Regions from separate parts of the Streptomyces sp. NPDC007164 genome, predicted to be linked through region 3. Evidence: riboswitches for the same ligand, from Rfam matches in the RefSeq annotation. Region 3 holds a riboswitch; each other region holds the start of a gene.
The links. Region 3 has a riboswitch for cyclic di-AMP ahead of ABZ622_RS29865 (transglycosylase SLT domain-containing protein). Riboswitches for the same ligand answer to the same signal wherever they lie in the genome.

Region 1: linked by a shared signal. The riboswitch ahead of ABZ622_RS13250 (transglycosylase family protein) and the one ahead of ABZ622_RS29865 (transglycosylase SLT domain-containing protein) in region 3 are both predicted to bind cyclic di-AMP.
Region 2: linked by a shared signal. The riboswitch ahead of ABZ622_RS29235 (M23 family metallopeptidase) and the one ahead of ABZ622_RS29865 (transglycosylase SLT domain-containing protein) in region 3 are both predicted to bind cyclic di-AMP.

What each region holds. Positions count from the first base shown of each region.
Region 1 covers NZ_JBEYFB010000007.1:139,763-150,102, reverse strand. The annotation lists gene ABZ622_RS13270 (Ppx/GppA phosphatase family protein) at 1-202, opposite strand, end outside; gene ABZ622_RS13265 (DUF501 domain-containing protein) at 401-934, opposite strand; gene ABZ622_RS13260 (septum formation initiator family protein) at 994-1,464, opposite strand; gene eno (phosphopyruvate hydratase) at 1,573-2,853, opposite strand; gene ABZ622_RS13250 (transglycosylase family protein) at 3,143-3,919, opposite strand; cyclic di-AMP (ydaO/yuaA leader) riboswitch at 3,923-4,094, opposite strand; gene ABZ622_RS13245 (transglycosylase family protein) at 4,395-5,369, opposite strand; gene ABZ622_RS13240 (cytochrome P450) at 5,475-6,800, opposite strand; gene ABZ622_RS13235 (nucleoside triphosphate pyrophosphohydrolase) at 6,870-7,832, opposite strand; gene ABZ622_RS13230 (SurA N-terminal domain-containing protein) at 7,879-8,535, opposite strand; gene ABZ622_RS13225 (GtrA family protein) at 8,694-9,095, opposite strand; gene ABZ622_RS13220 (glycosyltransferase family 2 protein) at 9,092-10,054, opposite strand; gene ABZ622_RS13215 (YfhO family protein) at 10,178-10,340, shown strand, end outside.
Region 2 covers NZ_JBEYFB010000030.1:23,260-33,599, reverse strand. The annotation lists gene ABZ622_RS29280 (amino acid permease) at 1-1,487, shown strand, start outside; tRNA gene ABZ622_RS29275 (tRNA-Lys) at 1,579-1,651, shown strand; gene ABZ622_RS29270 (NAD(P)H-binding protein) at 1,796-2,524, shown strand; gene ABZ622_RS29265 (FAD-binding oxidoreductase) at 2,503-3,960, opposite strand; gene ABZ622_RS29260 (SHOCT domain-containing protein) at 4,185-4,601, opposite strand; gene ABZ622_RS29255 (hypothetical protein) at 4,868-5,089, shown strand; gene ABZ622_RS29250 (SPFH domain-containing protein) at 5,145-6,356, shown strand; tRNA gene ABZ622_RS29245 (tRNA-Met) at 6,441-6,514, shown strand; gene ABZ622_RS29240 (PP2C family protein-serine/threonine phosphatase) at 6,769-7,929, shown strand; cyclic di-AMP (ydaO/yuaA leader) riboswitch at 8,169-8,321, shown strand; gene ABZ622_RS29235 (M23 family metallopeptidase) at 8,333-9,427, shown strand; gene ABZ622_RS29230 (aldo/keto reductase) at 9,613-10,340, shown strand, end outside.
Region 3 covers NZ_JBEYFB010000031.1:54,971-65,310, reverse strand. The annotation lists gene ABZ622_RS29885 (heavy metal translocating P-type ATPase) at 12-1,988, shown strand; gene ABZ622_RS29880 (hypothetical protein) at 2,177-2,596, shown strand; gene ABZ622_RS29875 (DUF305 domain-containing protein) at 2,700-3,374, shown strand; gene ABZ622_RS29870 (ATP-binding cassette domain-containing protein) at 3,465-5,129, opposite strand; cyclic di-AMP (ydaO/yuaA leader) riboswitch at 5,672-5,857, shown strand; gene ABZ622_RS29865 (transglycosylase SLT domain-containing protein) at 5,862-6,359, shown strand; gene ABZ622_RS29860 (FAD-dependent monooxygenase) at 6,415-7,572, opposite strand; gene ABZ622_RS29855 (TetR family transcriptional regulator C-terminal domain-containing protein) at 7,659-8,255, shown strand; gene ABZ622_RS29850 (hypothetical protein) at 8,302-8,619, opposite strand; gene ABZ622_RS29845 (APC family permease) at 8,979-10,340, shown strand, end outside.

The sequences.
Region 1 (10,340 bases), on a different contig from region 3:
CCGCCGCGTACTGCCGACAGGCCGCGAACGTCCGCTCCAGCGCCTCGGGCGCGAGCCGGCCGGTACGGTCGACGCCCTGCCCGAGCCGGACGATCTCCATCCGCCGGTCGAGCTCGGCGAACTCACCGGTGGACGGATCCGCGTCGGCGACAAGCAGACGGATGGAGTTGGTACCGCAGTCGATGGCGGCCACGCGGGTCATGAACGCTCCAGAATCGTGGGCAGAGCCCAAATCAAGCCCCTCCGACGGACGAGGAGCAACCAAGCCCCTCCGACCATCGAGGAGCAAACCAAGCCCCTCCGGCGATTGAGGAGCGGGGGTCGGGGGCAGAGCCCCCGAATCAAGCCCCTCCGGCGATTGAGGAGCAGGGGTCCGGGGGCGGAGCCCCCGTGCGAACGGTCAGCCCTCGTCCGGCGCGCCGCACGGCGAAACGCACGGCCCCTTGCGCCACCACTCCGGCAGCATCGCGATCGCCTCGTCCCCCAGCGGGTTCACCCCCGGCCCCGCGGCCAGCGAGTGCCCGACCAGGACGTGCAGGCACTTGACCCGGTCCGGCATGCCCCCCGCGCTCGGAAAGCCCTCCAGCACCTCGATCGCGTCGCGCCGGGCGATGTAGTCCTCGTGCGCGGCCCGGTACGCGGCGGCCAGCTCGGGGTCCGTACCGAGGCGCTCGGTCATCTCCTTCATGACCCCGTTCGCCTCCAGCGTGCCGATCGCGGACGCGGCACGCGGGCACGTCAGGTAGTACGTCGTCGGGAACGGCGTACCGTCCTCCAGCCGGGGCTGCGTCTCGACCACGTCCGGGTTGCCGCACGGGCAGCGGTGCGCGATCGCGCGCAGACCGCGCGGCGGACGCCCCAGCTGCTGCTGGAACGCGGCGATGTCCGCCTCGGTGGGCGCGGTGGACTCGGTCTGGGGAGGGGGCGTTTCCATGCCTGCCTAGGTTCTGATCGGGCTGCTCGAACTGCGGTTCTGCAGATGGATGAAGAGATTCAGTCGCGGTCGGCGCTGTCGACGCCGTCCCAGAGGTTGGAGTGCCACGGCCGGCCGGACTCGTCCGTCCTGCCCTCGCGCTCCTTGACCGCGTCGGGGTCGATCACCGTGTATCCGGTCTCCCCGGGAAGAAGGTAGTGCAGGTGCGTACGGGCCAGCTGCCGGATGTACGCGTCGTCCTGGAGGCGCGCCTTCTCGTCGCGCAGCTCCTCGGTGCGGGCCTTGGCGTCCTGCGCCAGCCGCTCCTGGTCGGCGATCTCGTCCTGCTGCGAGACGTACTGCCGCATCGGGTACGCGAGCGCGACCACCAGCGAGCACACGACCAGCGCGAGGAAGGCCGCCCGGCCGGTGAGCCGTGAGCGGCGGGCCTGGCGGCGGTTCTGGGACCGGTAGACACGGGCCGCGGTCTGCTCGCCGAGCAGCCGCAGCCGGGTCGCGGTGGAGAACCGGTCCCGGTCCTTCGCGGCCATGTCTCCGCCTCCCCACTACGCACGTCCGTCCCCGCACACGGTACGGGACCGAGTGCGGGGACGGACGGACGCCATGGCCTTCGGCCCCTGCCGGGCCGAACGGGATGATCAGCCCTTGAACCGCGGGAACGCCGAGCGGCCCGCGTACACCGCGGCGTCGTCGAGGATCTCCTCGATGCGCAGCAGCTGGTTGTACTTGGCGACGCGGTCCGAGCGGGCCGGGGCGCCGGTCTTGATCTGGCCGCAGTTCACCGCGACGGCGAGGTCGGCGATGGTGACGTCCTCGGTCTCGCCGGAGCGGTGGGACATCATGCACTTGAAGCCGTTGCGCTGGGCCAGCTCGACGGCGTCCAGGGTCTCGGTCAGCGAGCCGATCTGGTTGACCTTGACGAGCAGGGCGTTGGCGGAGCCCTCCTCGATGCCGCGGGCCAGGCGCTCGGGGTTGGTGACGAAGAGGTCGTCGCCGACGATCTGCACCTTGGCGCCGAGCTTGTCGGTGATGACCTTCCAGCCGGCCCAGTCGTCCTCGTACAGCGGGTCCTCGATGGAGACCAGCGGGTACGCGGAGACGAGCTCCTCGTAGTACTCGGTCATCTCGGCGGCCGAGCGGGACTTGCCCTCGAACTCGTACTTGCCGTCCTTGTAGAACTCGGACGCGGCGACGTCGAGCGCCAGCGCGATGTCCTTGCCCGGGACGTAACCGGCTTCCTTGATGGCCTCGACGATGAGGTCCAGGGCGGCGCGGTTCGACTCCAGGTTCGGCGCGAAGCCGCCCTCGTCGCCGAGACCGGTCGACAGGCCCTTGGTCTTCAGGACCTTCTTCAGCGTGTGGTAGACCTCGGCACCCCAGCGCAGCGCCTCGGAGAAGGACTCCGCGCCGATCGGCGCGATCATGAACTCCTGGATGTCCACGTTGGAGTCGGCGTGCGAGCCGCCGTTGAGGATGTTCATCATCGGAACGGGCAGCAGGTGCGCGTTCGGGCCGCCGAGGTAGCGGAACAGCGGCAGGTCCGAGGCCTCGGAGGCGGCGTGTGCGACGGCCAGCGAGACGCCGAGGATGGCGTTGGCGCCGAGCGAGCCCTTGTTCTCGGTGGCGTCCAGGTCGAACATCGCCTGGTCGATCAGCCGCTGCTCGGTGGCGTCGTAGCCGACGAGCTCCGGGCCGATCTGCTCGATCACGGCGAGGACGGCCTTCTCGACGCCCTTGCCCTGGTAGCGGTTGGGGTCACCGTCGCGAAGCTCAATGGCCTCGAACGCACCGGTGGAGGCGCCGGACGGAACGGCAGCACGGCCCGTGCTGCCGTCGTCGAGGCCGACCTCTACCTCGACCGTGGGGTTTCCGCGGGAGTCGAGGATTTCCCGGGCTACGACGACGTCGATGGACGGCACGAGGCATCTCCTTCTGGGATATGACGCTGTTTGTGCAGGGTCGCTTTGGCCTTGCGACAAGAGCCTAACCGGCCCGGCCCGATCAGTCGGCCGTCCGCCCGACCCCTGGGACGAAAAAGGACCCGAGAGCACACATTGCCGGGCAAACAGTAAGAAATTTACCGGTCGGTAACTACAACAGTTGAACGATCCGGCGCTCCCCCGAGCGCGAACGACAGCGCCCCGGTCCGGCGCACACGGGGGAATGCGCGCCGGACCGGGGTGGTGCTCAGGGAGGAGAGAGCCGCGACTACTTCGTCAGGTGCAGCTGCTGACCCGGGTAGATCAGGTCGGCGTCCTTGACGATGTCCTTGTTCAGCTCGAACAGCTGCTGCCAGCCGCCCTCGACCTTGTTGGCGGCGGCGATCTCGCTCAGCGAGTCGCCGGAGACGACCTTGTACTCGCCGTCGCCCTTCTTGACCTTCTCGCCGGTCGGGGTGGTGACGGTCTTCTTCGACTCGGCCTGCGGGGCGGCGGAGCGGTCCGAGCGGGAGGCGGCGGGGGCCTCGGTGCGCTCGGCCGGCTTCGGCTGGGCCTGCCGGGTCGGCTGCGACTGCTGCTTCGGGGCGGCCGGGGCGCTCTGCTGCTCGGAGGCACCGGAGTTCGAGGTGGAGTTCGAGGAGGAGCCGGTGTCGACACCCGGGTTGACGCCGTCGTTGGTCAGGTTGCCGGCGCCGGCGCAGCCCCAGGCACCCGGGCCCTGCATGTCGAGGAGCTTCTCGGCGGTGGCGATCTGCTGGGCCTTGGTGGCCAGGTCGGCACGGGCGGCGTACTGCGTACCGCCGGCGGCGGCCCAGCTGGACTGCGAGAACTGCAGACCGCCGTAGTAGCCGTTGCCGGTGTTGATGGACCAGTTGCCACCGGACTCGCACTGGGCGACGGCGTCCCAGGTGGCGACGGAGGCGGCGGAGGCGCCGGTCGCGCCCATCAGGGGCACGGCGACTGCGGCACCGGCGACACCGGCGAGCGTGGCGATACGGACGGCCTTGGACGGGCGGCGGTGCTTGCCCTTGCTGGAAAGCAGCATGGAACTTCTCCTCACCGACGCCTACGAGGTGAGCTGTCGGGTTCGGGCCAAGTGAGTTGCCCGGTCGCACGTCCTAGCGCGCGACTTCACCCCAAGCCGGTCCTGATGCGTCTTTCGACGATCGGGCCCGGCGCTTACCTGGGTCCCCCGCTCCTGCCTACGGCGCTTTACGCGTCTGTTCCCTTCGACCGACGGCAGGATTCGGCGTGACGGTCGACGGGGCCCGCGGTGCGAGCGGTTCCGACCGTAAACATACGCAACCCCCACATTCAACGATGGACACATCGGACAATAAGCCCTTACTTGCATCTGAAGAATCATCGTTTCCGCAGGTGGGACACGATGCGGGAGGGTTCCCCGGATGCGACACGCCAGTTGACGCAAAGAGACCCATGTCTCACTTACGCATAAGCGGACATAGGTCCCTGAACTACCCCGATTTTTGAGGCATTTTTAGTCGGTTATCAGACTGCCCTCATGTGGCCTTCACATCGAGATCGAGGCTCTGGCCAGGGAGGATGAGGTCCGGGTCGGCGCCGACGGCAGCCTTGTTGGCCTCGTAGAGCGCGGGCCAGCCACCGGGGATGTTCTGTGCATCAGCAATCGACCAGAGGTTGTCGCCGACATGGACGGTGTACGTGCCGTCGGCGGGCGTGTCGGCCGTGTCGCGCGCGTCGTTGCCGCCGCGCGAGGCATGACGGCCCGCCTCGCGGCCGCCGTCCGTGCCGCCGTCCGTGCCGCCGCCCTTCTCCGCGGCCGGCGCGCCGCGGTGCTTGCCGCCGGACGCGTCGGGCGAGCCGGAGGCGTCGCCGGGCGCCCCGGAGGGGGCGTCGGGGGACGGGGTGGTCGAGGCCGAGGGCTTCGGGGCCGGCGAGGTCTTCCCTGACGGCTCGTCGGTCTTCTCCGAGCCGTCGGCGCCGTCCACGGCGTCCGTGCCGTCGGAGGCGTCGTCGGAGGCGCTGTCGGACGGTGTGGCGTCGTCGGACGGGTCCGCCGACGTGCCGTCGGACGGCTTCGCGCTCCCGGTCGGGTCGTCGGTGGGCACGGAGCCCGGATCCACCCCGGGCAGCGTCCCGTCCACGGCGAGGCCGGAGATGACCGCACAGCTGGGCCAGGCCTTCGGGCCCCGGTCGTCCAGCACCTTCTCGGCCACCGCTATCTGCTGCGCCCGGCTGGCGAGGTCGGCGCGCTCCGCGTACGCCTCACCGCCGTACGCCTTCCAGGTCTCCTGCGAGAACTGGAGGCCGCCGTAGAAGCCGTTGCCGAGGTCGGCGCTCCACATGCCGCCGCTCTCGCACTCGGCCACCCGGTCCCAGGTCTGGGCGTCGGCCGCGTGCGCACCGGACGCGCCGAGCAGCGGGATGGCGATGGCCGATCCGGTCACGCCCGCGGCGACGACGATGGCGGGTGCCTGACGGGGGCGACGGTGTCTGCCGTTCGCGGAGCCCATGGGGTTGCCTTCCGGGTAGCTGACAGGTGACTGGTGAGTCGAACGGTGAACCTAGCCGGGTTCGAACGGGAGTCACAAGTCGATGCAGCGCAGATCACGTGAAAGTCACAGAGTTGACAGGGTGTCACTTTCTGCGTGGGCGGGCCCCGGGGTGAACTCCACGGGAAGCGTGCGAAGTCCGCGCATGATGAGCCCGCCACGCCACCGCAAATCGGTGGGTTCCACCGCAAGCCGCAGGTCCGGAAGGCGGTTCAGCAGCGTGGCGAGCGCGGTCCGTCCCTCCAGCCGGGCGAGCGGCGCTCCCAGGCAGTAGTGGATGCCATGCCCGTATCCGAGGTGCTGATTGTCACGCCGCGCGAGGTCGAGCGTGTCGGGGTCCTCGAAGCGCTCCGGGTCGCGGTCGGCCGCGGCGAGCACCACGAGTACGGGGTCCCCGGCGGCGATGTCCTGTCCGCCGAGCGTCAGCGGCTCGGTGGCGAACCGCCAGGTGGCCAGCTCCACCGGGCCGTCGTAGCGCAGCAGTTCCTCGATGCCGGTCTCCAGCAGCCCGCTCTGCCCCTCATCCAGGGAGTGCTGGAGCCGTTCGCGCTGACCGGGGTCGCGCAGCAGCGCGTAGACGCCGTTCCCGATCAGGTTGACCGTCGTCTCGAATCCGGCGAACAGCAGGATGAAGGCCATGGCGGCGGCCTCGTTCTCGGTGAGGTGCTCGCCATGGTCGCTGGCCCGGATCAGCCCGGAGATCAGGTCGTCCCCGGGGTTCTCCCGCTTGCGGTGGATCAGTTCGGCGAGATAGCCGCGCATCTTCTTCACCGACCTGGCCACCCCGCCGCGCGGGCCGCCGCCGTGCCGGATCATCATGCCCGCCCAGTCCCGGAAGTCGTCCTGGTCCTCGCGCGGAACGCCCAGCAGGTCGCAGATCGCGTAGATGGGGAGCGGGAAGGCGAAGTCGTGGATGAGGTCCGCCTTGCCCTCCGCGACGAAGCGGTCGATGAGGCGGTCCGTCAGTTCCTGTACGCGCGGTGCGAACTCGGCGACCCTGCGCGGGGTGAACGCCTTGGAGACGAGGCGGCGCAGCCGGGTGTGGTCCGGCGGGTCGATGTTCAGCAGATGCGTCATCAGCTCCGCCTTGCGCTCGCCCGGGATGCCCGTCTTCCCCTTGGCGTGCGCGGGCCCGGCGTGGTGCGCCGGGTTCTTGGAGAGCCGGGTGTCGGCGAGCGCCTGCCGCGCGTCCTCGTACCGGGTCACCAGCCACGCCTCGACGCCGCTGGGCAGCGTGGTCCGGTGCACGGGGCTGTGCTCCCGCAGCCAGGCGTACGCCGGGTACGGGTCGGTGGCGAACTCCCAGGTGAAGAGTTCGGGGGCGCCGACGGGGCAGGCGGCGGGCTGATCGGCGGGACTGTCGGCGGGGTTGTCGGCGGGGCTGTGGTTCACCCCCCGACGTTATCCGCCGCCCCCGGACGCCGGGCAACGCCCTCCGGCGTCAGGCATTGCCCTCCGGCGTCACCCGTTGCCCTCCGCCGCCCGGATGGCGTCCCGGTAGGCGCGGCCCGCTGCCCGCAGGGCGGCCTCGGGGTCGATGCCGTCCTGCTCGGCGCGTACGGCGAGGGCGAGCAGTTCGTAACCGATGCCGTCGCCCGTGGGGAGCGGCACGTCGAGCTTCGCGGTACGGACCCGGCCGGCCAGCTTCGCCGCCAGCGCCAGGCCGGGCTGGCCGAGCGGGACCCCGTCGGTGACCGAGTCGCGCTGCTTCTCGATGGCCTTGGTGCGCAGCCAGTGCGCGTGCACGTCCTCCGGGGTCTCGGCGCTCTCGTCGCCGAAGACGTGCGGGTGGCGGTGGATCAGCTTCTCGACGAGGGTCGCGGCCACGTCGTCGACGGAGAACGGCTCCTGCTCGTCCTCCTCCGCGATCCTGGCGTGGAAGACGACCTGGAGGAGCACGTCGCCGAGTTCCTCGCGCAGCTCGTCGCGGTCGCCGTCCTCGATCGCCTCGACGAGTTCGTACGCCTCCTCGATGGCGTACTTGGCGAGGCCCTCGTGGGTCTTCTGCGAGGTCCACGGGCATTCGAGCCTGATCCGGTCCATGACCTGGACCAGATCGAGGAGCCGGGCACCCGGCAGGTCGTACGACCCGGGCAGCAGCTCCAGGTCCGGCATCCGCACCCGGCCCGAACCGGCGAGCCGGGCGAGCCCGTCGGTCAGCGGCTGGTTCCCCTCGCCGCCCGCGAGGACGACGACGGACCGGCCGCCCGCACAGGCGTCGACGAGCTCCTGCGCGGTGGGCGCGGAGTGCTCGACGGTGACGCCCGCCTCGCGCAGATACGGCAGCTGCGGGTGGTCCGGCTCGGCGCAGAGCACCCGGTCCGCGGCGTGCAGCGTCTGCCAGGCGGGCCAGGACAGGAGTCCGGGCGCGACGCGGTGGCTGGCGGTGAGCAGGACGATACGGCCGGGGTCTTCAGCGTTCACCGTTCGAATCTACCCCGGTCGCACCGGCCGCCCCCGCCGCGGCCGGTCAGGCCCCGGTCTCGGCTGCCGCGCCGGCCGGCTTGGTGACCCGGTTGATCCAGGGGGCCTTGTAGTCGGCGAGCTGGGTCTGCTTGTTGTCCCAGCTGCCGTAGCGCGGATTGACGTCGACCCGCAGGGCCTTCGACGCCTTGCCGAGCGCCTCGCCGACGGCCTGCTGGCCGGCGGGCTGCTGGAGGTCGGCGCCGAGCGCCTGGGCCAGCTTGGTCAGCTGGACCTGCTCGCGCAGGACGGCGTCGATCTGGTCGGGGGCGACCCAGCTCTGCTGGAGCATCGCCGTGCGCAGCCGCTCCTCCCCGCCGGACTGGGCGGCCGCCGCCTTGCGCATCTGCTGGATCTCGTTGCGGTTGACGGACACGCCCGCGTCCTGGGCGGCCCGGTCCAGGACCCGGTCGAAGATCAGGCCGTGCAGCTTGGCCCGGCTGAGCTGTCCGGACTTGTCGATGAGCTGGGCGGCGTCCTTCGAATCGCGCTGCGCCTCGCGTACGGCGGCCACCTGGCCCTGCAGCGTGGAGATCTCGATCCGGTCCCCGCCGACGACGGCCGCGGCACCCGGGTGGGACTCGCTGCCGCAGGCGGTCAGGAGTGGGGCGGCGGCGAGCAGGGCGGCGGAGACGGTGAGCGCGGTGCGACGGCGGCGGTGCAAAGGAACCTCCCGGGGAGAGTTTGTGCATCAGTGCACAAGACCTTGCGGTGATCGATGTTAGGCAGTGGACACGGCTGGGGCCACCGATTCGGCCAACGATTCGGGAGGAGTTGGGGATGTGGGCCCGACCGGGACGGCCCGAGCCGTCCCGGCGGGGCTCAGGGCACGCGTTCGGCCGCCGGGGCCGGGGTGTCCGGCCGGAGCATGATCGTGCGCGAGACGACGAAGGTGATCGGGATCGCCGCCGCGGCCGCGACCAGCGGCGCGTACCGGCTGCTGAACCCGGCGAGGCCGACCAGCAGATAGACGCCGCCGGTCGTGATGGCGAAGTTGGCGGCGTTGGTGAGCGGGAAGAGCAGGAACTTCCGCCAGGTGGGCCGGGTCCGGTAGGTGAACCAGGAGTTCAGGAAGAAGGACCCGATCATGCTCAGTACGAAGGCGATCACATGGGCGGCGATGTAGGGCAGCCACATCAGCAGGACGAGATAGCAGCCGTAGTACGTGCCGGTGTTCACCACTCCCACGAGGGCGAATCGGGCCATCTGTGCGGTGACCGTCATCGGCGTACGAACTCCTGGGGTTCCCGTATCTGTCGCAACGCCTCGGTGTTCGTGGCCTTGACCAGGAAGTGCGGGCGCCGCTTCACCTCGTAGTAGATGCGGCCGACGTACTCGCCGACCACTCCCACCATCACCATCTGGACCCCGGCGAGTGCGGTGACCACGACGATGAGGGTGACGTAGCCGGGGGTGTCCACCCCCTGCACCAGGGCGACGCCGACGATCCACGCAGCATAGGCGAAGGCCACCGACAGCAGCAGCATGCCGAGGTAGAGCGCGGCGCGCAGTGGTTTGTTGTTGAAGGACAGCAGTCCGTCGAGACCGTAATTGAGCAGCTTTCCGAAGGTCCAGGCGGAACTGCCCTGTTCACGGACGGCATTCTCGTAGGAGAAGGTCGTCGTGCGGAATCCCACCCAGGCGAAAAGGCCCTTGGAGAACCGGTTGTATTCGGTGAGTTCCAGTACCGCGTCGACGGTGCGGCGGGAGAGCAGCCGGAAGTCCCCGACGCCGTCGACCAGCTCCACGTCCACCAGCCGGTTGATCAGCCAGTAGTAGGCGCGGGCGCTGAGCGTGCGGGTGACCCGGTCGCCCTTGCGGGTGCGGCGGGCGATCACCTGGTCGTAGCCCTGCGCGTGTTCCTCCAGCATCCGGCCCACGAGCTCGGGCGGGTGCTGGAGGTCGGCGTCCATGATGACGACGGCGTCGCCCTCGGCGTGCTGGAGGCCGGCCAGCATGGCGGCCTCCTTGCCGAAGTTCCGGCTGAAGGAGACATAGCGGACCCGCGGGTCGGCCGCGGCCAGTTCCTGGAGGATCACCAGGGTCCGGTCCGCACTGCCGTCGTCGACGAAGACCAGCTGGAATTCATGTCCCAGCCCGGCCATTTCGTCCGTGACGCGTTCATGGAAGCGTTCGAGGATCTCTTCCTCGTTGAAACAAGGCACCACCAGCGAGATCAGCACGGAAGTACATCAGCCCGGCCAGATGTCGGAACTCGATGCAGCACGTGACCGGTGGGCGTCCATTGCGTGAACTGACCCAATTCGGCCCGGGGTTGAGCGTTCGAAGCTGGCATATTCCTGCGTATGCCGACTTCCCGCCCCCGCCTGTGCGCGGGCTCGCTCGCCGCGCTGCTCACCGTCGCCGCGGTCTGCGCGGGTGACGCCGTCGCGCGGGTCTTCCCGTTCGGGCCTCACACGCGCAGCGTCAACGACCTGGGCAATCAGTTCGTGCCGTTCCACGCCCGGC
Region 2 (10,340 bases), on a different contig from region 3:
CGGGCGTCTCCGACGAGGAGCGCCTCGCGCAGCTCGGGTACACACAGACGCTGGCCCGGCGCATGTCGGCGTTCTCCAACTACGCCGTCTCGTTCACGATCATCTCGGTGCTCTCCGGCTGCCTCACGCTCTACCTCTTCGGCATGAACACCGGCGGCCCCGCCGTCATCACCTGGGGCTGGGTCGGCGTCGGCCTGATGACGCTGTTCGTCGGCCTGGCGATGGCCGAGATCTGTTCGGCGTACCCGACCTCCGCCGGGCTCTACTTCTGGGCCCACCAACTGGCCCCGCCGCGCTCGGCCGCCGCCTGGGCCTGGTTCACGGGCTGGTTCAACGTGCTGGGGCAGGTCGCCGTCACCGCCGGGATCGACTTCGGGGCGGCGTCCTTCCTGGGCGCGTACCTGAACCTCCAGTTCGGCTTCGAAGTCACCCCCACCCGCACGATCCTGCTGTTCGCCGCGATCCTGCTGCTGCACGGTCTGCTCAACACCTTCGGCGTACGGATCGTCGCGCTGCTGAACAGCGTGAGCGTCTGGTGGCACGTCATCGGCGTCGCCGTCATCGTCGGCGCCCTGACCTTCGTGCCCGACTCGCACCAGTCGGCGTCGTTCGTCTTCACCGAGTTCGTCAACAACACGGGCTGGGGCAGCGGCTTCTACGTCGTGATGATCGGGCTGCTGATGGCGCAGTACACCTTCACCGGCTACGACGCCTCCGCCCATATGACGGAGGAGACCCACGACGCGGCGACGGCCGGTCCAAAAGGCATCGTCCAGTCGATCTGGACCTCCTGGATAGCGGGCTTCGTCCTGCTCCTCGGCTTCACCTTCGCCATCCAGTCGTACGACGGCGCGCTGAATTCACCGACCGGCGCCCCGCCCGCCCAGATCCTCCTGGACGCCCTCGGCGCCACCACCGGCAAGCTCCTGCTGCTGATCGTGATCGGCGCCCAGCTCTTCTGCGGCATGGCGTCGGTGACCGCCAACAGCCGCATGATCTACGCCTTCTCGCGCGACGGGGCCCTGCCCTTCTCCCGCGTCTGGCACACGGTCAGCCCCCGCACCCGCACCCCCGTCGCCGCGGTCTGGCTCGCCGCGGCCGGCGCCCTCGTACTGGGACTCCCGTACCTGATCAACGTCACGGCGTACGCGGCGGTGACCTCGATCGCGGTGATCGGCCTCTACATCGCCTACGTCATCCCCACGCTGCTCCGCCTGCTCCGTGGCGACGACTTCACCCCGGGCCCCTGGCACCTGGGCCGCTGGTCCCGCCCGATCGGCATCGTGGCGGTGGCCTGGGTCCTGATCATCACGGTGCTCTTCATGCTGCCGCAGATCTCGCCGGTCACCTGGGAGACGTTCAACTACGCGCCCGTCGCGGTGCTGGTGGTCCTGGGCTTCGCGGCGACCTGGTGGCTGGCATCGGCGAGGCACTGGTTCCTCAAACCGGATCACAAGCGCACGATCACCCCGGACGAGCCCCTCTGACCCCCCGGGATCCCACCGCGACGGGGCCCGGTATCCGATACCCGATCGGCGGCCGGGCCCCGGCGGGCTATGCTCGGGGGTGATTCGCCGGGGGCCGTTAGCTCAATTGGCAGAGCAGCGGACTTTTAATCCGTTGGTTGTGGGTTCGAGTCCCACACGGCCTACCGCCGGCAGCGAGGGGAACCCCCTCTGACGAGCTGCCACTCGGCGCCCCGATCGGTTTCATCCGGTCGGGGCGCCGTTTCTTTCCGTGCCCACACGCGTACCTATGTGTCATATTGCGCACAAAGCACCGTGAAAGGTACGTCATGAAATTCGCAGTCGTCGGCGGTACCGGGCTGATCGGGTCGCAGGTCGTCAAGAAGCTGAACGCCGCCGGGCACGAGGCGGTACCGCACTCGCAGTCCACCGGTGTCGACGTCATCAGCGGCCAGGGGCTGGACGAGGCGGTGGCGGGAGCCGATGTCGTCGTCAACCTGACGAACTCCCCGACCTTCGACGAAGCGTCCCCGGCCTTCTTCCGGACCTCGATGGACAACCTTCTGGCCGCGGCCGACAAGGGCGGCGCCGGCCACTTCGTCATCCTCTCGATCGTCGGCACGGACCGGGTGCCGGAGCTGGACTACTACCGGGCCAAGACGCTCCAGGAGAACATCCTCGCGGCCGGGCCGGTCCCCTACTCGATCGTCCGGGCGACGCAGTTCATGGAGTTCATGGACGCCGTCCTGTCCTGGACCGCCGACGGCGACACCGTCCGGCTGCCCGCCACACCGATCCAGCCGATCGCCGCGGAGGACGTGGCCGACGCGGTGGCGGAGGTCGCCGCGGGCGCCCCGCTGAACGGCATCCGCAACATCGGCGGCCCCGAGGTCTTCAACCTGGACGAGCTGGGCCGGATCACCCTGTCCCGCAAGGGCGACGACCGTACCGTCGTCACCGACCCCACCGCCGGCATGTTCGCCGCCGTCAAGGGCGACGTCCTCACCGACAAGGACGCCCACCTCGCCCCCACTCACTACGCCGACTGGCTCTCCTGACCCGCCCCTCGCTGGGGGGCGACGGCGCCGGCCCGCCGGGCCGCCGGTTCGATGTTCTGGTTGGCGTGGAAGAAGTTGTGCGGGTCGTAGGTGTGCTTGACGGCGGCCAGGCGGGCGTAGTGGTCGCGGTAGGTGGCGCGGATGCGGTCGGGGGTCTCGCCCGCACCGATGAAGTTCACGTAGGTGCCGCCCATGGAGTGCGGGTGCAGCTCCTCCCAGTAGTCGACGCACCATTGCCTGATCTGTTCGGCGTTGTCCGGGTCCGGGTCGATGCCCGCGATGACGCCGGACCAGACCGCGTCGCGGTAGGCCCAGGCCGTGTCGTCGGGGCCGGGCCGGTGGGCGGCCGCGTCGATCGGGTACAGGTGGGCGGTCGACAGGGGGGTGGGGAGGTTCTCGGCGTACTTGGTGTGTACGTCGATGGCGTCGTCGGTGATCCGGTCGAAGAAGTTGCCGCGCCAGTACCACTGCAGACCGGTGGGGAGCAGTTCGTCGAACATGGACTGCAGGGCGGTGTAGGGCATCGGGGCCGTGAAGTGGAAGGCGGGCGGCCCGGGGTCCTCGACGGGCTTGAGGGCGGCTTCGAGGAGTTCGGGGTCGCCGGTCCAGCACCACACCACGCCGCACATCTTCTGGCCGTGGATCTCCTCCGGGAACGGCGGGCCGGGCGGCACGGTGAGCGCGGCGAAGAAGCCGTTGAGGTCCTCGGGGGCCTGCGGCAGGAAGTCGCGGTACCAGCGCAGCACGTCGGGGATCCGGTCGGCCGGCCAGAGCGTGATGGCGACGCCCACCGTGTCCACCGGGTGCAGCCGGAGGGTGAAGGAGGTGACGACGCCGAAGTTTCCGCCGCCGCCGCGCAGCGCCCAGAACAGGTCGGGGTGGGTGGTGGCGTTCGCCGTCACCGAGGTGCCGTCCGCCAGGACCACGTCCGCGGCCAGCAGGTTGTCGATCGTCAGGCCGTATCTGCGGGTGAGGTGGCCGTGGCCGCCGCCCAGGGCGAGGCCGCCGACGCCGGTGGATGACAGGATTCCGGAGGGGGTGGCCAGACCGAACGCGTGGGCGGCGTGGTCGAGGTCGCCGAGCGTGGTGCCGCCGCCGACCGTGGCCGTCCGCGCGCCGGGGTCGATGTGTGCCCAGCGCATGGGCGAGAGGTCGATCGTCACGCCGTCGTCCACCAGGCACAGACCCGCGCCGCTGTGCCCGCCGCCGCGGACCGCGAGCGTGAGCCCCGCGTCCCGGACGAAGCCGACCGCGGCCATCACGTCCGCCGCGTCGGTGCACCGCACCACCGCCGCCGGGCGCCGGTCGATCATGGCGTTGTAGATCGTGCGGGCCCGCCGGTACTCCGGGTCCTTCGGGCCGATGACGGGGCCGCGCAGCGCGGTCCGCATCGCGTCCAGGGTCGCGTCCGGGGTCGCGGACGTGGTGCCGTCCATGGCGGGCCATCTCCTCGTACGTCGAGATGGGGACCGCACCCCGCTCGGCCCGCCGTGACTCCGGCGCCCCGAGAACCGCGGGCGGCGACGGCCACCGTGGCTGATGTCTCAAGCCTCCTCGCGGTCCTGGCGCCCTGCCAGTTCGCCGGACCGCCCGGAGGGAGACATACGCGCCCGTGCCGGGGGCGGGCGGCACGGGACGCGCGGAGCGGGCGGTACGGGCGTCAGACGAGGAGCTTCGTCTTCGCCCGCTGGTACTCCTCGTCCGTGATGGCGCCCCGGTCCCTCAGCTCGGCGAGCTTCGCCAGGTCGTCGACGTGGCTCCCCTTCTTCGTGGCGTCGCCGCCCGCGTCGGAGGTGCCGGCGGCTTCCCGTACGTACGCCTTGAAGGCCGCGTCACGGTCCTGGGCCTCCTTGATGTCCCGTTTGCTCATGGACTTGCCGCGCACGATCACGTACACCAGCACGCCGAGATACGGCAGCACCAGCGTGAGGATCAGCCAGCCGGCCTTGCCCCAGCCACCGAGGTCGTGGCTGCGGAAGATGTCCGTGATGACCTTGAACAGCAGGAACAGCCACATGACCCAGAGGAAGAACCAGAGCATGGTCCAGAAGAGGTCGAGCAAGGAGTAGTCGTCCACGGTTCGCTCCCCGATCAGCGCGAGTTCATCGCGTCGGCAGGACAGAAGGTAAAACAGTCATATCACCGCATATCTGCGCCCGCTCGTTGATCGGCGGCCGCCCGCCGACACCGCTGCGCCGGGGTGGGCGCGGAGTACCGTGGAGATGTCGAGGGAGGCTCGGGCCTCCAGGAGGCGGGGTCGCCTCGTGTACATGAAGCGGTGCGGGACACCGTGCGGCAAGCGGCGTGAGCAGGCGTACGCAGGGACGCTCACGAGGGCGACGCATGCGCAGGGCAGATGAGTCCGCCCGGAGCCCGGTCGGGGCGGTCGGCCGTGTCACCGTGCCGATTCCGCCCGACGGTCCGGGCGAAGTCCTGGTGGCCGTACGGGGCGGGTCCGAGGCCTACACCGCATGGTCGGCGACGTCGATCGACAGGGACGCGCGCGTCGTTGTCGTCGACACGGTCTCGGCGCGCGGCGTGATCGTGGAACGCCTGCCGTCCTGAGCCGCCAAGCAATCCGTACCCGACGGAAGCAGTGTCGTACGGCAGGAGTCTTCCCATGTTCTTCTGGCACGTTCCCGCCCCCAACGAGGCGATGCTCATCTCCGGTTCCAAGGGGCAGACGCTGGACACCCAGTTCCGGATCGTCACCGGGCACGGCAGTTTCGTGCTGCCGGTGAAGCAGAAGGCGCGCATGCTCTCCCTGGCGCTGCGCGAGGCGGAGATCACCGAGGACTGCGTGACGCAGCAGGGCATCCGCCTCAACGTCCGGGCCGTGGCCGTCTTCAAGGTCGGCGACGACGCCGTGTCCATCGCCAATGCGGCCCGCCGCTTCCTGACCGAGCAGGAACAGATGGAGGAGCTCGTCGGGCGGATCTTCGCCGGGCATCTGCGTTCCATCGTCGGCGGACTGACCGTGGAGCAGATCATCCGCGAGCGCAACCGGGTCTCCCAGGAGGTCATCGCGGGCAGCCACGGTGAGATGGAGAAGCTCGGCATCGTCGTGGACGCCCTCCAGATCCAGGAGATCGACGACGCCACCGGCTACATCAAGAACCTCGCGGCCCCGCACGCCGCCGCGGTCGCCAGCCAGGCCCGGATCGCCGAGGCCAAGGCCGACCAGGAGGCCAGCCAGCGCGAGCAGCAGGCCGCCGCGCTCAAGGCGGAGTACGAACGCGACACCGCGATCAAACGGGCCGGCTTCCTCGCCGAGACCGAGCAGTACAACGCCCGCGCCGCGCAGGCCGGGCCGCTCGCCCAGGCCAGGGCCTCGCACGAGGTCATCGAGGAGCAGACCGCACTCGCCGAGCGGCAGGCCGCGCTCGCCGCCCAACGGCTGGAGGCGGAGGTCCGGCGCCCGGCGGACGCCGAGGCGTACCGGCAGCGCACCCTGGCGGAGGCGGCCCGTGACCGGGTCAAGTTCGAGGCCGACGGCAACGCGTACACCGAGCGGGCCCTCGCCCAGGCGCAGGCCGACGCCAACAGCGTGCGCGCCGCGTCGCTGCGTGACGGCAACCAGGAGCTCATCGCGGCCAACCGCATCGTGGAGAACCTGCCCGCGCTGGCCGACGCGGCCGCCCGGGGCATGTCCGGCGCCGACCTCACCGTCCTCAACGGCACCAACGGCGTCAACGAGATGGCGGCGGGTGTCGTCAGCCAGGGGCTGGCGATCCTCCACTCGCTGCAACGCGGTGCGAACCCGGTGAAGCAGTCGGCCGTCCACGGGAAGGCCGATTCCATGCCCCGCATCTCCGAGACGAACCAGTCCTGACGCGGCTCGGTGCGGGTGGATCGGGGGCGGGCGGACCGAGTGGTCAAAAGGGCGCCCGGGATGGCGTAGAGTTGCATTCAACGACGCGGGGTGGAGCAGCTCGGTAGCTCGCTGGGCTCATAACCCAGAGGTCGCAGGTTCAAATCCTGTCCCCGCTACTGAAGGATTCAGGCCCGGCACGCACACAGCGTGCCGGGCCTGAATTCGTTTCGCCGCATGGCGTGCGAGCCGCGGCGTACATGTCCCTCCTCGTGTCCCCCGTTTCCCTCCCCCCGTTTCCCTCCCCCCGTTTCCCTCCTCCGTGTCCCTCCATCGGCCGACGAGGAGTCGCCGCTTCGTTCCGGTCCGGCGAGCCTGGGGGTGGGGCGCGGTACCGTCCGCAGCCGCGCGCGTACCGGGCAGGAGACCACAGGTGTGGAAGCGGGAGAAGCGGCGCGGTAAGCACGCCGGGAGCGGTGCCCGCAGCCGGCGGTTCGTACGCGCGCTGCCTCCCCTGATGATCCTCGGCGGACTGCTGTTCGACGTCCTCACCCCGCCGACCTTCACCGCCATCCCGCTGTTCGTGGCCGCTCCGCTGATCGCCGCCCCGTTCTTCTCGCTGGCCAGCACCGTCCGCACCGGTATCGCCTCGATGCTGGCCGTCATCGTGCTGCGGCTGTACAGCAGCACGCTGCCCGAGGCCGTGCCGCTGATCGAACTGCTGACCCTGGCCACCGTCTCGGTCCTCGCGGTCGTGATCAACGGGGTCGTGCGGCGCGGGAACGAGCAGTTGGCCTCCGCGCGGTTCATCGCGGAGACCGCCATGCGCGCGGTGCTGCCGCAGCCGGCCGACCGGACCGGCGGACTGCAGGTCGCGGCGCGGTACGAGGCGGCGCAGGCGGACGAGTTCGTCGGCGGTGACCTGTTCGCCGTCTCGGACACCCCGTGGGGGGTGCGGCTGGTGGTCGGGGACGTGCGGGGGAAGGGGCTCGACGCCGTGGAGACGGTGGCGGTGGTCATCGGGGCGTTCCGCGAGGCCGCCGAGCAGGAAGCCTCACTGGAGGGGGTGGCGGGGCGGCTGGAGCGGGCGCTGGCCCGGGAGGAGGCGCGGCGGGGTGGGCTCGACGTGCTCGAAGGGTTCATCACGGCCGTGCTGGCCGAGATCCCGTCCGGGCTGTCCCGGGTGCGGATCGTCAACCGGGGTCACCCCGAGCCGATCCTGCTGCATCCGGACGGGGCGCTGGACGTGCTGAAGCCGTCGGTGCCCGCGCTGCCGCTGGGGATGGGCCTGGGGGCGTGGCCGGAGTGCACCGACGAGTGGGATCTGCCGGCCGGGACGACGCTGCTCCTCTACACGGATGGCCTTTCCGAGGCGCGGAACGCCGAGGGGGTCTTCTACGATCCGGCGGCCCGGCTGCGCGGGCGGATCTTCCCGGGGCCCGAAGAGCTGCTGTCGGCCCTGACCGATGACGTACGGCTGCACACGGGCGGCGGGTCGACCGACGACATGGCGCTGCTCGCGGTCGTACGTCCGGCGGAGGGGCAGCCGGACCGGCGAAGGACCGTGCCGATCGTCGGTGCCGAGGAGGCGTGATGGGGGCGCTGCCACCGTGTGTAATCGAAGGGCGTCGCTCCGCATAACGTTTGACGCAACGTCAGAAACAGGGTAGTGGCTGAGGGTCGGTCAACTCGTCCGATTCCACCCGCTTGTGTCCCGTAAAGTCCAGGCCAAAGAAGTGAACGATCAGTTGGAACAGCTTGGAATACGGCCCCGGTGTCTATTAACGTTCGATAACGCAGCGCGGTCGTCCCAGCCGTCGTCAGTGGCGGCACCGCGCGCGAGCGCCGAATTCCGCAAGGGAACCGGGGAACCACCTACATGGGGTGAATCGGACACCTGTGTCTCGTGAGAGGCAGAGGGGCCCGTAGGAGACCTTCCTGCTCCGAACCCGTCAGCTAACCCGGTAGGCGAGAAGGAAGGAAAGGAGTGCGCCCCCGTGGCGTCCAACAAGCCTGCCCCCGAGGCCCCGTCCCGGTTCGATTCCGACTACGGCACCGAGCCCGGCGGCGACTTCACCGGCAATTTCACGGGTGAGTTCACCAGTGAGCCCGACCGTGGCTGGGACGAGTGGAACCCCACCGAGGAGTCGGTCCGCCCGGTGCGCGGCAGGCACCGCGTCGCCAAGCAGCGCAACGGCCTCGCCCGCAGTTCCACGGTGCTGGGTGTCGGCGTCATAGCGGCGGTCGGCGCGGGTGGCATGGCCACCGCGCAGAGCAAGCCGCCGGTCTCCATCTCCGTGCCCGACTCGATCAAGAACAACCTCCCCGACGCCAAGTCCCTTCCGGGCGTGGGCGCTTTGTTCTCCGACGAGTCCGAGGCCGACAAGACCGAGGTCACGGCCGCCACCGCCCCGCTCACCACCGCCGGCATCACCACCGCCGAGGCCGAGCAGGGCACGACGGACGCGGGCGAGGCGCTCCGCGCCCGCATCCTCCAGCAGGCCGAGCAGCAGCAGGACGCCGCCGACGCCGAGGCCAAGGCGGCCGAGGAGAAGAAGGCCGCGGAGAAGGCTGCCGCCGAGGCCAAGAAGCAGCAGGACGAGGCCGAGGCCAAGGCCGCCGCCGAGAAGAAGAAGGCGGAGGAGGAGGCCAAGAAGAAGGCGGAGGCGCTGCGGCTGGCCAAGCTCGCCGCCAGCTACGCCATTCCGACCTCCTCGTACACGATCACCTCGACCTTCGGCGAAGCCGGCTCGATGTGGTCCTCCGGCCACCACACGGGCCTCGACTTCGCGGCCCCGACCGGCACCCCGATCAAGGCCATTCACGGCGGCACGGTCAAGTCGGCCGGCTGGTCCGGCGCGTACGGCTACCGCACGGTGCTTGAGCTCGACGACGGTACGGAGCTGTGGTTCTGCCACCAGTCCTCGATCGGCGTCAGCGTCGGCCAGAAGGTCAGCACCGGCGAGACCATCGGCCGGGTCGGCGCGACCGGCAACGTGACGGGACCGCACCTCCACCTGGAGGTCCACACCGCCGGCGGAACGGGCATCGACCCGATGGCCTGGCTCCGCGGTAAGGGCCTCAACCCCTGATCCGAGCCGGTTCGCCGGCCGCTGAACCCCGGCAGTCCTGACGCTCACCCCCCGACGTCAGGGCTGCCGGTCTGTTTGTGGGCGGTGGGAGGTGGGCGGGACGAGGAGCGGTGAGTTCCTCGAACAGCCGGCTCCGGGATGGGCCCACCGGAATAGCGGGCCTAGCAGAATCCGTTGTTTCACCTATGACTTCTCTTCGTAAGCTGGGCCCTTCCGACCTCCAGGTCTTCCCGCTCGCTCTCGGCGGCAACGTCTTCGGCTGGACCGCCGACGAGGCGCAGTCGTTCGCCGTTCTGGACGCGTACGCCGCGGGGGGCGGCAACTTCGTCGACACCGCCGACGGGTACTCGGCCTGGATTCCGGGCAACGAGGGCGGCGAGTCCGAGACCGTCATCGGCAAGTGGCTCGCCGCACGCGGCAACCGCTCCGACATCGTCGTCGCCACGAAGGTCAGTACCCACCCCCGGTACAAGGGGCTCGCTCCCGCCAACATCAAGGCCGCGGCCGAGGAGTCGCTGCGCCGGCTCGGCACCGACCACATCGATCTGTACTACACGCATTTCGACGACGAGACCGTGCCGGTCGAGGACATCATCACCGCCCTGGACCAGCTGGTGAAGGAGGGCAAGGTCCGGGAGATCGCCGCCTCCAACATCGGCCCCGAGCGGCTCCGGGCCTCCCTGGACTTCTCGGAGCGCGAGGGCCTGGCCCGCTACGTCGCCCTCCAGCCGCACTACAACCTGGTCTCCCGCGACACCTACGAGGGCGAGCTCCAGGACACGGCGGCCCGTGCCGGGCTCGGCGTCGTGCCCTACTTCGCGCTGGCCTCCGGCTTCCTCACCGGAAAGTACCGTCCGGGCACCTCGGTGGAGAGCGCGCGGGCGGAGGGCGCCCGGCAGCACCTGGAGTCGGA
Region 3 (10,340 bases):
GGATCACGCCCATGTCTTCCACCCTCACCCGCCCGGCCGCGCCCACCGGCCCGGCCCGAACGGGGGCCGATGGGCGGCGCACCCGGATCCTGGACCTTCCGGAGGCCCGCTGGGCCGCGGCGGCGCTGCTGCTGTTCCTGGCCGCGATGCCCCTGCACCTGCTCGGCGCTCCGTGGTGGGCGTGGGGCCCGCTGTACGCACTGACGTACGTCGCCGGCGGCTGGGAGCCGGGCCGGGAAGGGCTGAGGACGCTCAGGGAGAAGACCCTCGACGTCGACCTGCTGATGGTCGTCGCGGCGCTCGGCGCGGCGGCGATCGGCCAGGTGCTGGACGGCGCCCTGCTGATCGTCATCTTCGCCACCTCGGGAGCCCTGGAGGCGGTCGCCACCGCGCGGACCGCGGACTCGGTACGCGGACTGCTCGACCTCGCCCCCGCCAGGGCCACCCGCCTCGGCGCCGGAGGTGCCGAAGAGGCCGTGCCCACCGAGGAGTTGCGGGTCGGGGACGTGATCCTGGTGCGTCCCGGCGAACGCGTCGGGGCCGACGGCCGGGTCCTCGACGGGGCGAGCGAGGTGGACCAGGCAACCATCACGGGCGAACCGCTGCCGGTGACCAAGGAGTCCGGCGACGAGGTCTTCGCGGGAACCCTGAACGGCACCGGGGCGCTGCGGGTGACCGTGGAGCGCGACCCGTCCGATTCGGTGATCGCCCGGATCGTCGCCATGGTGGAGGAGGCATCCGGGACGAAGGCCCCCACCCAGCTGTTCATCGAGAAGGTCGAACAGCGGTACTCGATCGGCATGGTGGCCGCCACCGTCGCCCTGTTCGCCGTGCCCCTGGCCTTCGGCGCGGCACTGCAGCCGACGCTGCTCCGGGCGATGACCTTCATGATCGTGGCATCGCCGTGCGCCGTGGTGCTGGCCACGATGCCGCCGCTGCTGTCCGCGATCGCCAACGCCGGACGGCACGGGGTCCTCGTCAAGTCCGCCGTGGTGATGGAGCGCCTCGGTCGGATCGACGCCGTCGCGCTCGACAAGACCGGCACCCTGACCGAAGGCACCCCACGGGTGACCGACATCCGTCCGCTTCCGTCCTCGGGCCTGACCGAGGACGCCCTGCTCACCCTGGCGGCGGCGGCCGAGCACCCCAGCGAACACCCCCTCGCCCGTGCCGTCACCGAGGCCGCCCGCAGCCGGGGGCTCGTCCTTCCCCCGACGGCGGGCTTCAGTTCCGCCCCGGGCACCGGCGTCACCGCCACCGTGGCCGGCCGCACGGTCGCCGTCGGGAGCCCGGCCCGCCTGCTGGACGTCCGTCCCGGTGCCGCCGAACCGGCCGCCGAACTCGCCGCACGCCTGGAGGAGGACGGCCGTACCGCCGCACTGGTCGTCCTGGACGGCACACCCGTGGGCGTCCTGGGCATCGCCGACCGACTGCGCGCCGATGCCCGCTCCACCGTCGCCCGCCTCACCGGACTCACCGGCCGAACGCCGGTCCTGGTCACCGGGGACAACCCGCGCGCCGCCGCCCGGCTGGGCGCCGAGGCCGGGATCGCGGACGTACGGGCCGGTCTGCTGCCGCAGGAGAAGGCGCACACGGTCAGGGGGATGGAGAGCGTCGGGCACAAGGTGCTCATGGTCGGGGACGGCGTGAACGACGCCCCCGCACTGGCCGTCGCCCACACCGGCATCGCCATGGGCCGGGCGGGCTCCGACCTCGCCCTGGAGACCGCCGACGCCGTCGTGGTCCGCGACGAACTCGCCGCCGTCCCCACCGCCGTGGCGCTCTCGCGGCGATGCCGCCGCCTGGTCGTGCAGAACCTGGTGATCGCGGCCGTCTTCATCACCGGCCTCGTCGTCTGGGACCTGGTCGGCACCCTGCCGCTCCCGCTGGGCGTCGCCGGGCACGAGGGTTCCACCGTCATCGTCGGCCTCAACGGTCTGCGCCTGCTCCGCGAGGCCGCCTGGACGAGAGCCGAGAGCTGCCGCTGAACCCGGGGCGGGCATCGACGCGGCTGTTCGGCCGCCGTGCCCTCTTCGAGCGGCACGCCGCCGGCGAACCGGTCAAGGGGTCCGGCAGGGGACGGGGCGTCGGCGGACGGGAAACCCGGTGGGGGTATCGTCGGGGGCGCACACCGCAGGACCCGTCGACCCGTACGACCGAGCAATGCGAGGCAGCCGTGGATCGCGGACGGACACGAGCACCGGGAACGTCCCGGCTGCTGGTGCTCTGTGCCGTCCTGCTCGGGCTGTTCCTCATGCACGGAGCACCCGCGAGCGCCGCGGACGGCTGCCACGACGCGATGGCCGTGACGGCGTCCGCACCGGGGTCCGTGCCGGTGAGCGCGGGCCACTTCGCCGAGCGGGGCGAGCACGGTCCGGTCCGGGCGTCGGACGCGATGTCCGCGATGAACGGCGAGTCATGCGTATTCACCCATGCCCGTGACCGGGTGCTGCCGCTGTTGACGGCGCTGGGACTGGTGCTCCTTGCCGTCCCGGTGCTCACCGGGCGCCGTACGGCCGTACGGGGTCCGGCCCGGCGGGGACCGCCGTTCGCCGGAAGAGAGTTGCTGCTCCAGGTGTGCGTCGCGCGGACGTGACAGGACCGCGCCGGTCCACGGCCCTCCGGGGCCGGACCGGCCGGACGAACCTGCCCCTTTCGCGCGCCACGGACGTGGCGCAGCCACCTGGAAAGAACCTGTGATGTCCGCTTCCCGTTTCTCCGCAGCCCGCCGCCGCACCTTCGCGGCCGCCGGCACCGTCGCCGTCCTCGCTCTGGCACTGACCGCCTGCGGCTCCTCCGACGGCTCGAAGTCCGACGGCTCGTCCATGCCCGGCATGGACCACGGCTCGGCGGGTGCCTCCGCACCGGCCGCCCCCGGAGGCAAGTTCAACGACGCCGACGTGAAGTTCGCGCAGCAGATGATCCCGCACCACCAGCAGGCCGTCGAGATGGCGAAGCTGGCCGACGGCCGTGCCGCCGACCCCGAGATCAAGAAGCTGGCCACCGCGATCGAGAAGGCCCAGGACCCCGAGATCAACACGATGAAGGGCTGGCTGACGTCGTGGGGCAAGCCGCTGCCCTCGTCCTCGTCCTCGATGGGTGACATGCCCGGGATGGACCACGGCTCGGACGGTTCCGGGATGCCCGGAATGATGTCCGGCAAGGACATGGACGGTCTGGCCGCCGCCAAGGGCAAGGACTTCGACAAGAAGTTCGCCCAGCTCATGATCGGGCACCACCGGGGCGCCGTCACCATGGCCGAGGACGAGCAGAAGAACGGCGACAACGCCGAAGCGAAGAAGCTCGCCGGCGCCGTCGTCGCGGCCCAGACCGCCGAGATCGAGCAGATGAACAAGATCATCGACAGGCTCTGATCCCGGCAGGGGTGCGGGCCGTGGCCGTGCGGCGGCCCGCACCCCTTCTCCCGGTCCGGCCGGCACGGGAAACACCTCGCCGCCGACCGCTCAGCCGGCGGGCTCTGGCGCCGCGAGCAGCTTGGCCACCTCCTCCGCGCTCGTCTCCCGCAGTTCCTCGTCGACCAGCAGCCACCTGGTGATGCCGACCGATCCGAGGAAGGCCAGGTCGTGACTGGCGATCAGGAGCGCGCCCTCGTAGGCGTCGAGCGCACCGGTCAGCTGACGCACACTGGCGATGTCCAGGTTGTTGGTCGGCTCGTCCATCATCAGCAGCTGCGGGGCCGGTGCGGCGAGCATCGTCGCCGCGAGGGCGGCACGGAAGCGTTCCCCGCCCGACAGGGTGCCCGCAGGCTGCTCCGCGCGCTTGCCCCGGAACAGGAAGCGGGCGAGCTGGGCGCGGATCTGGTTGTCGGTGACCCCGGGCGCCGTGCGGGCCACGTTCGCCGCGACGCTCAGTTCCTCGTCCAGCACATCGAGCCGCTGCGGAAGGAACCGCACCGGTACGAAGGTCCTGGCCTCGCCGGACAGTGGGGCCAGTTCACCGGTGAGGGTGCGCAGCAGCGTCGTCTTTCCGGCGCCGTTGCGGCCGACGAGCGCGATCCGCTCGGGCCCGTTCACCTGGAGGCTGCCCTCGCGCAGTCCTCCGAACCGGGGGCGCAGGCCGTGCAGGCTCAGTACGGTGCGTCCGGCGGGCACCGCCGTGTGCGGGAGGCTCACGCGGATCTCGGCATCGTCGCGGACCGCGTCGGCGGCCTCCTCCCGGCGCTCGCGCGCCTCGTCGAGGCGTTCCTCGTGGACGCCTCGAAGCCTGCCCGCCGACTCCTGCGCCGATCGCTTCCGGCGGCCGGCCAGGATCTTCGGCAGGCCGCCCTCGGCCTCCGCCTTCCGGCCGTTCTTCTGACGCCGGGCCAGCTTCAGGTGGGTCTCCTCCAGTTCGCGCTTCTGGCGGCGTACATCGGCCTCGGCGGCCCGCAACGTCCGCCCGGCGGCCTCCTGTTCGGCGGCCACGGCCTCCTCGTACGCCGACCAGCCACCGCCGTACCAGTTCACCGATCCGGTGCGCAGTTCGGCGATGCGGTCCACGCGTTCCAGCAGTTCGCGGTCGTGGCTGACCACGACCAGCACCCCCGAGCGCCAGGAGTCGACGGCCTCGTAGAGCCTGCGGCGGGCGAACGCATCGAGGTTGTTGGTGGGCTCGTCCAGGAGCAGGACGTCGGGGCGCTCCAGCAGCAGCGCGGCCAGCCGCAGCAGGACGGTCTCCCCGCCGGACAACTGGCCCACGGTGCGGTCGAGTTCGACGCCGCCGAGGCCGAGCGAGCCCAGTGTCGCCAGGGCCCGTTCCTCGACGTCCCAGTCGTCACCGATCGTCTCGAAGTGCTTCTCGTCGACGTCCCCGGCCTCGATGGCGCGCAGCGCCTCGCGCCGCTCGGCGATGCCCAGGGCCCGGTCCACCCGCAGTGTTGTGTCGAGCGTGATGTTCTGCGGAAGGTGGGCGAGGCTGCCACCGACGGTCACCGACCCCTGGGACGGGCGCAGTCGACCGGCGAGCAGTCGCAGGAGGGTGGACTTGCCCGCGCCGTTGTTGCCGACGAGGCCGACGCGTCCCCGGCCGATGCTGAGCGAGAGCCCGTCGAGGACGGTGGTGCCGTCCGGCCACCGGAAGGTCAGGCCGGAGCAGGTGAGGGAGGCGTGAGGGGTGGTGGGGGTCGCCATGGTGTTCCTCGCATTCGCAAGCGCAGTGAAGGGGGGCTTCGTATGCGAGCACCACGCGGCGACCGGGCGATGGAAAGGGGTGCGGCGACCCTGAGGATCGAGGGACGGCTCATGCACCGAGGTCGCATCCACGCGGGGTCACGGGCAGCGCGAAGCACTGCTACGGCGTGACGGGCGTACGGGCAAGGCCGTACGGCGCGATGTTCGCGAACCTCAGATGCGCAACGTCCACCTCAATCGGAGACAACAGGACTTCGAAACTGTAAACGACGGGGCGAAGGAAACGCAATGTCACCGGGTCCGGGAGCGGACACCGGGACGCGTGGGTGAAATGCCCGCATTTGTGAATTCGTGGCGCGAGTCACGTCCGGCCCGCCGGTTGCCGTGCCCCGCGCTTCGGTTCCCTTTCCGCACAAGGGGAGCGGGTTGTGCGATGTGAGGTGGATTACCGAAATTCCCATTACTCGATCTTGTGAGTGAATTGCATTCGGAAATTGGGGTCTTGTCCCTTTCGGCTCTTCTCGCCTACGGTCACCGTCAATCCGGACGGAACGCCGAATCCTGCCGCTGTCCGGCAATCCCACCACTCGTGTACGGCAGGAGCGGGGAACCCAGGTAAGCCGCCGGTCCGGAATCCGGAACGGCTCGGGGTGAAGGCGCGCAAATGCGCGGCCAGGCATCTCCAGCCTGAACCCGACAGCTCACCTCGCAGGCGACGGAGAGGAATCCACCATGCCCGCAACGGGTACGTACCGTCGTCGCAGGTCCACCACGCTGACCCGCGGTTTCGTCGCCGTGGGCACGGGCGCGGCCGCCCTGCTGCTTCCCCTGCTCGGCGCCCACACCGCCGCGGCGGCTCCGGCGCAGTCCGCCGCCGTCACCGCCCCCGCCGCGCCGTCCGCGACGTACACGGACAATCTCGACGGCTGGATCAAGGAGTCGCTGGCCGTGATGGCCGAGCACGGCATCCCCGGCAGCTACGAGGGCATCCACCGCAACGTCATGCGTGAGTCGTCCGGCAACCCCCGGGCGATCAACAACTGGGACTCGAACGCCGCCGCCGGGACGCCCTCCAAGGGCCTCCTCCAGGTCATCGAACCGACGTTCCGGGCCTACCACGTGCCCGGGACCGCGATGGACAGCTACGACCCGGTCGCCAACATCACGGCCGCGTGCAACTACGCGGCCGCCAAGTACGGCTCCATCGACAACGTCTTCGGGGCCTACTGACGTGGCCCGACCGCTGACGTGAGCACACCACCGCCCGGCCGGGTCCGTCCCGAGGTCAGCCCAGCCGCGGCGGTGTCCAGTCGGCATGGCGCAGGACCGCGCGGACGGTGACCCGGGACGGCGCGAGTCGCAGCGCCGTATTGCGCAGGGCGACGGCCACCGGCCGGGACAGTTGCTGCCCCATCCGGCCGGCCTGCCGGGCGGCCCGCGCGACCGACTGGCTCCGGGGCCGGCGCTCGGCGTCGTAGCGGCCGAGCGCCGACTCGACGCCGGCCCCGGTGGACAGCGCGGCGGCCAGTGTCGCCGCGTCCTCCAGCGCCTGACAGGCCCCCTGGCCGAGATTCGGGGTCATGGCGTGCGCGGCGTCGCCGAGCAGCGCGATCCGGCCCACCGCGTAGGAAGGGAGCGGAACCACCAGCTCGTTGACGTCGTGATGCAGTACGGCATCGGGCCGGGTCGCCGCCAGCAGGGCGGGAATGGGGTCGTGCCAGCCGCCGAACCGGCGGCGCACCTCGCCCAGCGGATCCGGGTGGCGGACGCCCGCGGGAGCGTTGAGCACCGCGTGCCACTCGGCCCGTCCGTCGGCGAAAGCGATGTGACCGAACTCGGCCCCCGGCCCCCAGGTCAGCTCGAAGTCGCTACGCAGATCGACCGGCGACCCGGTGATGGCGCGCAGCACCGTCGACCCGCTGTAGGCCGGACCGGGGTGCCCCGGGAAGAGCCGGGCGCGCAGCCTGCTGCCGATTCCGTCGGCGGCCACCACCAGATCCGCCCCCAGTTCGGTGTCACCGGCGGCCAGGCGCACCCGCGAGGCGTCGGACCGGTCGACGGACGTCACCTCGGCCCCGACGAGCAGGGATTCGGGAGGCAGCGCCGCGCGCAGCAGCCGGTGCAGCTCGGCCCGGGGGATGCCCACGATCGGGGTCCCCAGCTCGCGTTCCAGCACGGTTCCGTCCATGCGGGCCAGCTGACGGCCGTCCGGCGTGCGGGTGCCGCCGGTGTACTGGGGCCGGGCGGCCGCGCGCACCGCCGCGCCGACACCGAGGACGTCCAGCGCGCGCAAGCCGTTCGCGTGCAGGGAGATGCCCGCACCCGCGTCGTCGGGAGTGCGGGCGCGCTCGACGACCGTCACCTCCCAGCCGATGAGCCGCAGCCCGATCGCGGCGGCCAGTCCGCCGATGCCACCGCCGACAACCACCGCGCTGTTGCCCATGCCCGGTCCCCTCCCGTGCCCCGTCATGACCTTCTACATCTGTAGAAGGAGAGTACTCCCCTCCTCTACAGGTGTAGAAAGAGGTGGTGACCACAGACCGACGTACCGCCCTCGCCGATGCCGCCATCCATGTGCTGGCCGAAGAGGGGATGCGGGGCCTGACCCACCGGGCCGTGGACCGGGCGGCCGCCCTGCCGCCGGGCACCACCTCGGCGTACTTCCGCACCCGTCAGGCGCTGCTCACCGCGCTCGTCCGGCGGCTCGTGGCACTGGACCAGGCGGAATTGCAGGCGGCCGGCGAGCAGGCGCAGGTGCCGCGCGCCGCCGCCGAACTGACGGAAGGACTCGCCGGCTTCGTCGAACGGCGGCTGACCGGTGAGGGGCGGCAGCGGTCGCTCGCCCGCTACGCCTGCGCGGTCGAGAGCGTGCGCCACCCGGAACTGCGCGAGATTCTCGTACCGCGGCAGAACGCGGCCCGTGACGCGGTGCGGGCGTTCCTGCGCGCAGAGGGCGTCGCCGACGCCGACGGCCGCACGCTCACACTGCTGGCCTGCGTGGACGGACTCGTCTTCGACCGGCTGGTGGGCGGTGGGGGAGTGGTGCCCAGGGACGAGATCGCGGGGCTGGTCGCCGCGGCGCTCCGCGGCTCCGGCGGGAAAGCCGGTGCCATCGCCGCCGGGTGACCCCGCAGCGGGGATGCCGGTGCCGCCGCCGGGCGACTCCGCCGCTTCACTCCGGGGCGGGTTGTGCCGCCTGCCGCGGCTCGGAGCGGGGCAGTACGGGCACGGTCGCCGCCGCCCCGTCCCGGACCGACCGCACCACCGCGTCGTGCAGTCGACGGCTGTCCTCCTCCGAACAGCACGAGACCGGACTGCCCGACATGGTGAACCAGTCGATCGCACCGGTGTACTGCACAGTGACCTGGGCCGTGTCGTCCGCCCAAGTCGTGTGAACGGTCAGGTCCCCGGACAGCACACCGACCTCGTCCGTGAGCACGCCACCGCGCCCCGAGAACACACCGCAAGTCGTCCACGACGCCCAAGCCATGACTCCAGGCTGGCACCAACACCGCCGATCCGCGACCCGCAGGCCCGGCGCCCGGACTGCACCCCGCCCGCCCAGGACACCGCTCCCCCTTCCGGATGCTGGAAATGGGGGAAACTTTCCAACGGGCCGGGCTGCGGTTCCCGCACTCCCGATCTCCGGGCATTGACGCGCTGTTAGCGCCCAAATCGTCGGATCGGCCCCTCGGAACAACGAATTCCGAAGGTGAACACCTCTTGACCTGCGGAACACGTCAGGATTGCATGTCGCGCTGGGAGCGCCGAAACCACTCACCACGTCCTCGTCTGGAGGCGATACCGCTCCCGTGCTCGGACACCGCACCTGTTGATCGGAACCGCACGATGACCGAAACGCTCAGCGCTCCCCAGGCGCTCGCACCAGCGACCGGCCCCACTCCACAGAAGCTCAAGCGTTCCATCGGCGTCGTGGGCGGAACACTGCTCACGCTGTCCTGCGTGACGCCCGCCTCGACCCTCTTCGTGGTCGTCCCGGACCTGTTCTCCAGCCTCGGCACGTACACCGCCCTCACCATCGCCATCGGCTCGCTGCTCTGCATCGCGGTCGCCTTCTGCTACTCGGAGCTGGGCACGCTCATTCCCAGTGCCGGCGGTGAGTACGCCATGGTGTCGACGATGGCTGGGCGGCTCGCCGGGTGGCTCGTCTTCGTGCTCTCGCTGCTGGTCGTGATGATCGTGCCCCCGGTCATTGCCATGGGTACGGCCGACTACCTCGCCCCCATCGTGCACATCCCGGCCTCCGTCGCGGGCGCCGGCGTGATGGTGCTCGCCACCCTCGCCGGTCTGCTGGACCTGCGCGCCAACGCGTGGATCACCGGCATCTTCCTCGTCCTCGAAGTGATCGCGGCGGCCGTCGTCGCCGTGCTCGGCTTCGCCCACTCCGAGCGCGGCGCCTCGGCTCTGGTGCACGGCACGGTCGCCCCGTCGGGCGGCGGGAGCTCGACCGTCACCGCGATGATGGTGGTCTCCGGGCTCGCCATCGCCCTCTTCATCACCCGGGGTTTCTCCACCGCCGTCTATCTCTCGGAGGAGCTGGAGAACCCGCGGCGCAACGTGGCCCGCACCGTGCTCGCCACCCTCGCCATCTCCACCGCGGTCATCCTCGTCCCGGTCATCGCCATCACACTCGGCGCCCCCGACCTGGCGGCCCTGACCTCGGGCGACCTCAACACCATGGTCGCCACCTGGTCCAACTCGGCGGTCGGGACCTTCGTCAGCCTCTGCGTCGCCCTCGCGATCATCAACGCCGGCATCGTGATGGTCATCCAGAACTCGCGGGTGCTGTTCGCCTCCGCCCGTGACAAGGCCTGGCCCGGACCGGTCAACAACGCCCTGACCCGCCTCGGCCGGTTCGGCTCCCCGTGGGTCGCCACCCTGGTCGTCGGCGTCCCCGGCGCGGCGCTCTGCTTCGTCAACCTCGACACCCTGTACGGCGTCACCGGTGTCTCCGTCACCGCGATGTACCTGCTGGTCGCCGTCGCCGCGCTGCTCTGCCGCCGCGGCGCCCACCGCCGGGCGCCGGCCTGGCGCATGCCGCTGTGGCCCGCGATCCCGGTGCTGCTGATCGCGGTGCTGGCGTACATCCTCACCCAGCAGGAGACCGAGTACCTGCTGTGGACCGGGGGGATCACCGCGGTCGCCACGCTCTACTGGGCGTTCTACCTGCGGCCCCGCAAGGAGACCCGC